DNA from 3 places in the Prochlorococcus marinus str. MIT 9313 genome. Region 1 is predicted to be linked to each of the others. Evidence: predicted binding sites of a transcription regulator. Region 1 holds the regulator's gene; each other region holds the start of a gene.

Region 1 (2,270 bases):
GGCTCAGCGCCGAGTACCGCCTTCTGCCTGGGTCTACCCCGCAAAGACAGAACCGTGAACTGCTCAAGCTTTCCGGACGCACTCAAGAAATTCAACGCCTCATTGGCCGCAGCCTGCGCGCCGTGATCGACATGGCCGCTCTTGGGGAAACCACCCTGCGAATTGATTGTGACGTCATTCAGGCCGATGCCGGCACACGTACAGCCTCCATCACCGGCGCTTGGATTGCCTTAAAACGAGGCTGCGATCGCTTGCTGGAACAAGGGCTGCTCACGCATCAACCCGTCATCGAGCAAGTTGCTGCAGTATCCGTTGGTTTAGTGGAGAGTTATCCCCTTCTCGACCTCGACTACAGCGAAGACTCCAGGGCTGATGTGGATCTAAACGTGGTAATGGGCTCCAATGGGCACCTATTGGAGCTGCAGGGCACCGCTGAAGGGGCTCCATTCAGCCGGAATCAACTCAACGACTTGCTGAATCTGGCAGAACCCGGCCTGCAACATCTACAAGCCTTCCAACGCTCGGCATTAATGCAAGAAGACTAAAAACCGTCACCATTGCTACATGGTAGTGGAGGTCCACTCCCTAACTTCATATTTCTGCCGTTTGCTGCGCAGCCATGGCCGGCGTCATCCGCGGCTTCAGCCGTTACGCCCAGCAACCCTATGTTCAAGGGTCAGGAAGTATGGCCAACTCGCCTGCTCCACCCCAGAAAACCCTGCTGGAAGTCATCCGTGAACTGGATGGCGCCAGCAACGAAATGGTGGAGCGTTCCAAAACCATCTTCTTTCCTGGCGATCCTGCCGAAAAGGTTTATCTCATTCGACGCGGCGCGGTTCGGCTATCTCGGGTCTATGAATCTGGTGAAGAGATCACCGTGGCATTGCTGCGTGAAAACAGCCTATTTGGAGTGCTCTCTCTACTCACAGGCCATCGCTCGGACCGTTTTTATCACTCCGTAGCCTTCACCCGAGTCGAAATGATCACAGCGCCAGCCACCTCAGTTCGCCAAGCGATCGAAAACGACACCAGCGTGGGGTTACTTCTGCTGCAGGGTCTCTCAAGTCGGATCTTGCAAACCGAGACCATGATCGAGACCCTCACTCACCGCGACATGTCATCAAGGCTTGTGAGTTTCCTGCTAGTCCTCTGCCGGGATTTCGGGGTTCCAGGGGAACAAGGAATCACCATTGACCTGCGCCTCTCACATCAGTCCATCGCTGAAGCAATCGGCTCCACTCGCGTCACCATTACTCGCCTGTTGGGAGACCTGCGCAATTCAGGTCTAGTGCAAATCGATCGCAAGAAAATCACCGTTCTTGATCCGATTGCCCTTGCTAAAAAATTCAACTGATCCCCGTCCCAGTCCAGGATGGTGAAACGGGTTGACACTATTCCTGATCCCACCCGCCCATTGTCGTGACCGGCTGGCTGCTGATCCTCTCCCTACTCGTCCTCGGTGGTGTGCTCTCCACCCTTGGCGATCGACTTGGCAGCCGTGTAGGCAAAGCAAGGCTGAGCCTGTTCAATCTCAGACCGCGAAGGACAGCCGTCTTCATCACCGTTCTCACTGGCAGCCTAATTAGCGCCCTGTCCCTAGGACTGATGCTGCTGGTCAGTCGACAACTGCGAGTAGGACTTTTTGAACTGGATGACCTTCAGGCCAAACTCCAACAAAGCCGTGATGCCCTCAATTCAAGTCGGTCGGCCCAGTTCAATGCCGAGCTGGATCTCAAGCAGGCCAGGTCGGACAGCAATCAGGTTCAGAATGAACTGAAGCAAGCCAAAAAGCGAGCTACCGCCCTTCGCAACGAACTCGCACCACTACAAAAACAAAGACAACAGCTCGAGGCGGAACGAGCTCGTCTCAGTCGCGACATTTCCAAAAAAGATGCCGACATCCGCCGAACGGAAGTTGAACTAGCCAATGTTCGCAGCAGGATTAGCGCGGCTGAAAAAGAACTGAAGCAGCTCGAGACCAACCTCATTGCCTTACGTCGAGGGGATGTTGTGCTGAGCAGTGGGCAGCAACTTGCTGCAGCCACCCTGCGGCTCGATAACCCCAGCCAGGCGAAAGCCGTCATCGACCGCCTACTTCAGGAAGCAAACCTGGAGGCTTTTCGACGCGTACGTCCCGGTGAAGAAGCCAATCGACAGATCCTGCTCGTGCCACGCACCGACATCAACCGCATCGAACAGATCATCCGAAAGCCAGGCACCTGGGTGGTCTATGTGCGCTCTGCCGCAAACGTGTTGCGTGGTGAGAACGT
Region 2 (2,270 bases), 800 kb from region 1:
ATTAGTTTTATTAGCCTTAATAAAAAAGGCTCCTTCCTGATCAGAAGAAGCCTTGTGAATGAGCTTGATTGTCTTCGTTTAGAGCGGTGTTTTTGAAAACTATTTCAGAATAGGTTCACCAGCAGTTTTCTCCTTCGCCGATCGGGACGCAAATATTAGATTTCTTTGCTTTTTTGGCAGCTTTCTTCGCATCTTCATCAGGTTTGCTTTCAGCATCGATGTCTTGATCAGTGGTCCACTCTTTCAGTCCACCCATATCACCTTCACCGCCTTCGCCAGCGTGACTGAGATTTGGCTGAAGTGCGTTTGCCGCCAGCAGTGCAGAAGCTGCAAGAAATATTGCTACAGGAGACTTTTTACTCATGCTTTGCAGATAAGTGAATCTACATACATTTTGGCTCCTCCACGCCACCATTGTTTGGCGATTCGTTACTTGGCTTGGTATCAAATGACTCTGGCTTCAGCTGCCGAGGCGCCTGAGCAGGTTGGTGTAGGCCTGAAAGATCAAGTCCAGTTCTGGTGAACGGCCATGCTCGGCAAGAAGGGCGCGGGCACCAGCATTGAGGCCAAACAGAATAGTGCGGTCTTCATTGCTGCTGATGTAGCTCTGGATCCAGCCAACACAAACCAGCCGTTCACCAGCAGTGACTGTTTCCACGGCATGCAGGCTTGTGCTGGGATAAATGATCACCTGGCCAGCTGGCAGCTTCACTTGTTTGCTGTCTTGCAAGGTTTGAATGCACAGAGCCCCCCCCTCGTAACTTTCTGGCTCGTTTAGAAACAGCGTGAAGGAGAGGTCGCTACGCCCTGAGCTCATGTAGGCATTGTCGACATGCATTCCATAGCCCTGGCCAATGCCGGACCGACTGAACATCACCCCGTGGATGTGCCTTGGCAAGGCAAAGCTCTTCACAAGCGGATCCGATTCGAGCTGCTTAATCACCAGCTGGCTGTTTTCTTTGGCGGTTTTTGAGTTGCGATCCAGCTGGAGGTTGTTCTTGACTTCGGCTGCTTGATAGCCCGCTGTTTTACGTCCGTCCTGCCATGAGGTTTCGTCAGCCAAGAGAGTTGCACGCAATTGGCTCACAGTTGCCTCATCAAGCAATGGATGGGTCAGGGGCTCCATAGAGATTGCTGAGGAAATTCCATCATCAGAGCGTTGAGCCTCTTGGGTCGTGAGCGCATCATTTGTTACAGCAGCTGGTATGGAATGCGCAAGGAGGCTTTGAGTGCTCTCAATAGGGTGAGGCTTGCAACGTTAATGGTTTGTTGGCAATGGGTTTGAAGGCGCGTCTTACGTATTCAGGCTTGGCGGCCGTTCTCGCCCTTGGCACTGGATTCAGCCAAAACGGTGTTGCGAATGCTCGAGAAGTACGTGTTTATTCAGGTCGGCACTACAACACTGATCGTCAAATTTATAAGAAATTTTCCGAGCAAACAGGGATCAAGGTTCGGCTGATCGAATCTTCTGGGATTTCATTGTTAGAGCGTCTTAAACGAGAGGGGGCAAACTCTCAGGCCGATGTGATCATCCTTGTTGATGCTGCACGGATTAGTAATGCAGCAAAAGAGGGTCTTTTGCAACCTTCGCGCTCAGCAAAATTGGATAGCGAAGTCCCCAGTGCCTATCGCGATCCGCGAGGTCGTTGGTATGGCCTGACCCGTCGCGTGCGGGTGATTGTTGCCAATCCATCGAAGGTGAACGTCGGCAGTATTCGCACTTATGCCGATTTGGCTAGTCCCTCACTTCAAGGGAAGGTGTGTCTACGCAAGCGCAACAACGTCTACAACCAATCGTTAGTCGCTGATCAGCTTGTGTTGCGCGGTGAGGCGGCAACCAAGAGTTGGTTACAGGGAATGATCTCTAACGTTTCCCAGCCTTACTTTGGAGGAGATGTCTCCCTGGCTCGTGCTGTGTCACAAGGCATCTGCGGCGTTGGCATCGTTAATCACTACTATGTTGCGCGGATGCGTGCTGGTGTGAGCGGATCGAAAGACAAGGCTCTTGCTAATAAGCTCACGGTAATCACACCTGATCCCGCTCACGTCAATGTCAGTGCTGGTGGGTTGGCTAGGTATGCAAAGAATAAGAAGGAGGCGATTGAGTTGCTTGAATTTCTTGCTTCACCCGATGGCAGTCAAGGCATGGCTGGCCCCACCTATGAACATCCGTTGAATGGCTATGGCACGTCGTTAGAACTCAAAAAGTTCGGCACTTTCCGCCCCGATCGGGTCACGATTAGCCAGCTCGGAGCGAATAATTCCAAGGC
Region 3 (2,270 bases), 420 kb from region 1:
GTTCAGTTATTCGGAGGGTTTGGAACTGCTGGTGCAGCGAGATCAGCTTCAGGATCGAGCAACTTTGGCAAGTTGGTTGGAGGCGGAGCTCAGTCGCGGGCAGGTCATGATCGAAGCTGCTGCTTTGCGCCCGCTGCGTCATTCCCTCAGCCAATGGCAGGTGAGTGCTGAGCAGGGCAAAGTTGACCATGGCACTGACGTGCGCGATTGGGCTCAATGGTTGATTGCACTGCGAGATGCGGCTGAAGTAAGAGCGCAGCAACAGCAGATGGGTCGCTCTCTTTTGCAGTTATTAGCTGACCTGGGTTATCCTCTCCCTGATGGAGGAGTGGATTTTGGTTGGCCAGTGGCGTGGGCTTGGGCTGGTTTGTCTTGGGAGATAACGCCTTTGGAGGTTGTGCAGGGTTACTTGTTTGGCTGGGTGGCTAATCAGCTCAGTGCGGCCGTGCGTCTTGTTCCGCTTGGGCCAACTGAGGCACAACGGTTGCAGCGTCAGCTTCAGCCGCTGATTGAAATGCAGGCCCGTAGCTTGCTTGATGTGGATCCAAAGCAGCTTTGGTGCGGAGGAGTGGGTTCTGCTATTGCACAGCTCTCCCATGCTGAGCTGTATTCCCGATTATTCCGGAGCTGATGAGTAGCAAACTGCGTTTAGGTGTGGCTGGCCCGGTGGGTTCCGGTAAGACAGCACTAGTGGAGGCAATGTGTCGCCGTCTACGAGATCAGTTGCAATTGGCAGTTGTCACCAACGACATCTATACCCAGGAAGATGCAGAGTTCTTGACGCGTGTTGGAGCTCTTGAGCCAGAGCGTATTCGCGGAGTAGAAACAGGCGGTTGTCCTCATACTGCTATTCGTGAGGATTGTTCGATTAATCGCGCGGCCGTAGAAGATCTGGAGCGAAATTTTCCAGATCTTGATGTTGTGCTTGTTGAGAGTGGTGGCGATAATCTTGCCGCCAGCTTCAGTCCAGAATTGGTGGACCTTTGCATCTATGTGATTGATGTGGCGGCTGGCGACAAGATCCCTCGCAAGGGTGGCCCTGGGATTACACGCTCGGATTTATTGGTGATCAACAAGATTGATCTCGCTGTCCATGTCGGGGCCGATTTGGAAGTGATGAAGCGCGATACGACGCGGATGCGGGGAGAGCGCCCTTGGTGTTTCACCAACTTGCGGAGCGGCGATGGCTTGGAGAGCGTGCTGCACTTTTTGTTGCAACAGCTACCAAATCGCCCTTAGCAATGATCAGCGCAAAGGGCTTTGTATCATTCACTACAGAATCATGCCTGGCTGATCTTTACGTTCCCCAGGCCGCCCGAATAGGCGTGCTCCATATTCTGCCTATCTACGGTTTCAATGAACGTTTCATTCTCCAAGCGCCTTGTGGCTGGCTTCGCCGCAACCGCCGTTGGTGTCAGCATTACGGCTTGCGGTGGTGGTAGTGATAAAACCGCTAATACCGATTTCGACGACACGGTCACGGTTGGTATCCTCCATTCCTTAAGTGGCACCATGGCCATCTCGGAGTCCACCCTTGTGGACACAGAGAAAATGGCGATTGAAGAGATCAACGCTGCCGGTGGTGTTGAAGTTGATGGCAAGAAATACAAGATCGACTACATCGTTGAAGATGGCGCTTCTGATTGGCCAACCTTCGCTGAGAAGTCCAAGAAGTTGATCGATCAAGATAGTGTTCCTGTTGTCTTTGGTGGTTGGACTTCCGCAAGCCGTAAGGCGATGCTGCCGGTTTACGAATCGAAGAATGCATTCCTCTATTACCCGATTCAGTACGAAGGCCAGGAGTGTTCCAATAACATCTTCTACACAGGTGCGACTCCGAATCAGCAGTCGGAGCCTGCAACCAAGTTCATGTTCGAGAAGTCGCCCGCTGCTGGCAAGCCCTTCTTCCTTGTAGGTTCTGATTACGTTTTCCCTCGCACCTCCAATACCATCACTAAGGAGCAGGTCAAAGCTCTAGGTGGCAAAGTGGTTGGAGAGGATTATTTGCCCCTCGGCAACACTGAAGTGGCGCCGATCATTGCCAAGATCAAGAAGGCATTACCTGATGGTGGTGTGATCATCAACACCCTCAATGGTGACCAGAACGTTGCTTTCTTTAAGCAGATTCAGGATGCCGGACTTACTCCTGAAAATGGCTACTACGTGATGAGCTATTCCATCGCGGAAGAAGAGATCAGCACGATCGGGCCTGAGTTCCTTGAGGGACACTATGGGGCTTGGAATTACATGATGTCGATTGATACGCCTGC

Evidence for each region. Region 1 encodes NtcA, which controls nitrogen genes in cyanobacteria. Its sites were predicted from a motif close to GTANCNNNNGNTAC; they were not measured.
Region 2: AKG35_RS01510 (Fe2+-dependent dioxygenase) is a predicted target of NtcA. The motif match lies at 1,182-1,195, and genes of this name have one in related genera.
Region 3: urtA (urea ABC transporter substrate-binding protein) is a predicted target of NtcA. The motif match lies at 1,263-1,276, and genes of this name have one in related genera.

The regions. Positions count from the first base shown of each region.
Region 1 is NC_005071.1:1,938,926-1,941,195, forward strand. It holds gene rph (ribonuclease PH) at 1-545, shown strand, start outside; gene ntcA (global nitrogen regulator NtcA) at 620-1,354, shown strand; gene AKG35_RS09815 (DUF3084 domain-containing protein) at 1,420-2,270, shown strand, end outside.
Region 2 is NC_005071.1:324,598-326,867, forward strand. It holds gene AKG35_RS01505 (hypothetical protein) at 116-364, opposite strand; gene AKG35_RS01510 (Fe2+-dependent dioxygenase) at 461-1,126, opposite strand; gene AKG35_RS01515 (Fe(3+) ABC transporter substrate-binding protein) at 1,276-2,270, shown strand, end outside.
Region 3 is NC_005071.1:2,356,540-2,358,809, reverse strand. It holds gene AKG35_RS11895 (urease accessory protein UreF) at 1-631, shown strand, start outside; gene ureG (urease accessory protein UreG) at 631-1,239, shown strand; gene urtA (urea ABC transporter substrate-binding protein) at 1,357-2,270, shown strand, end outside.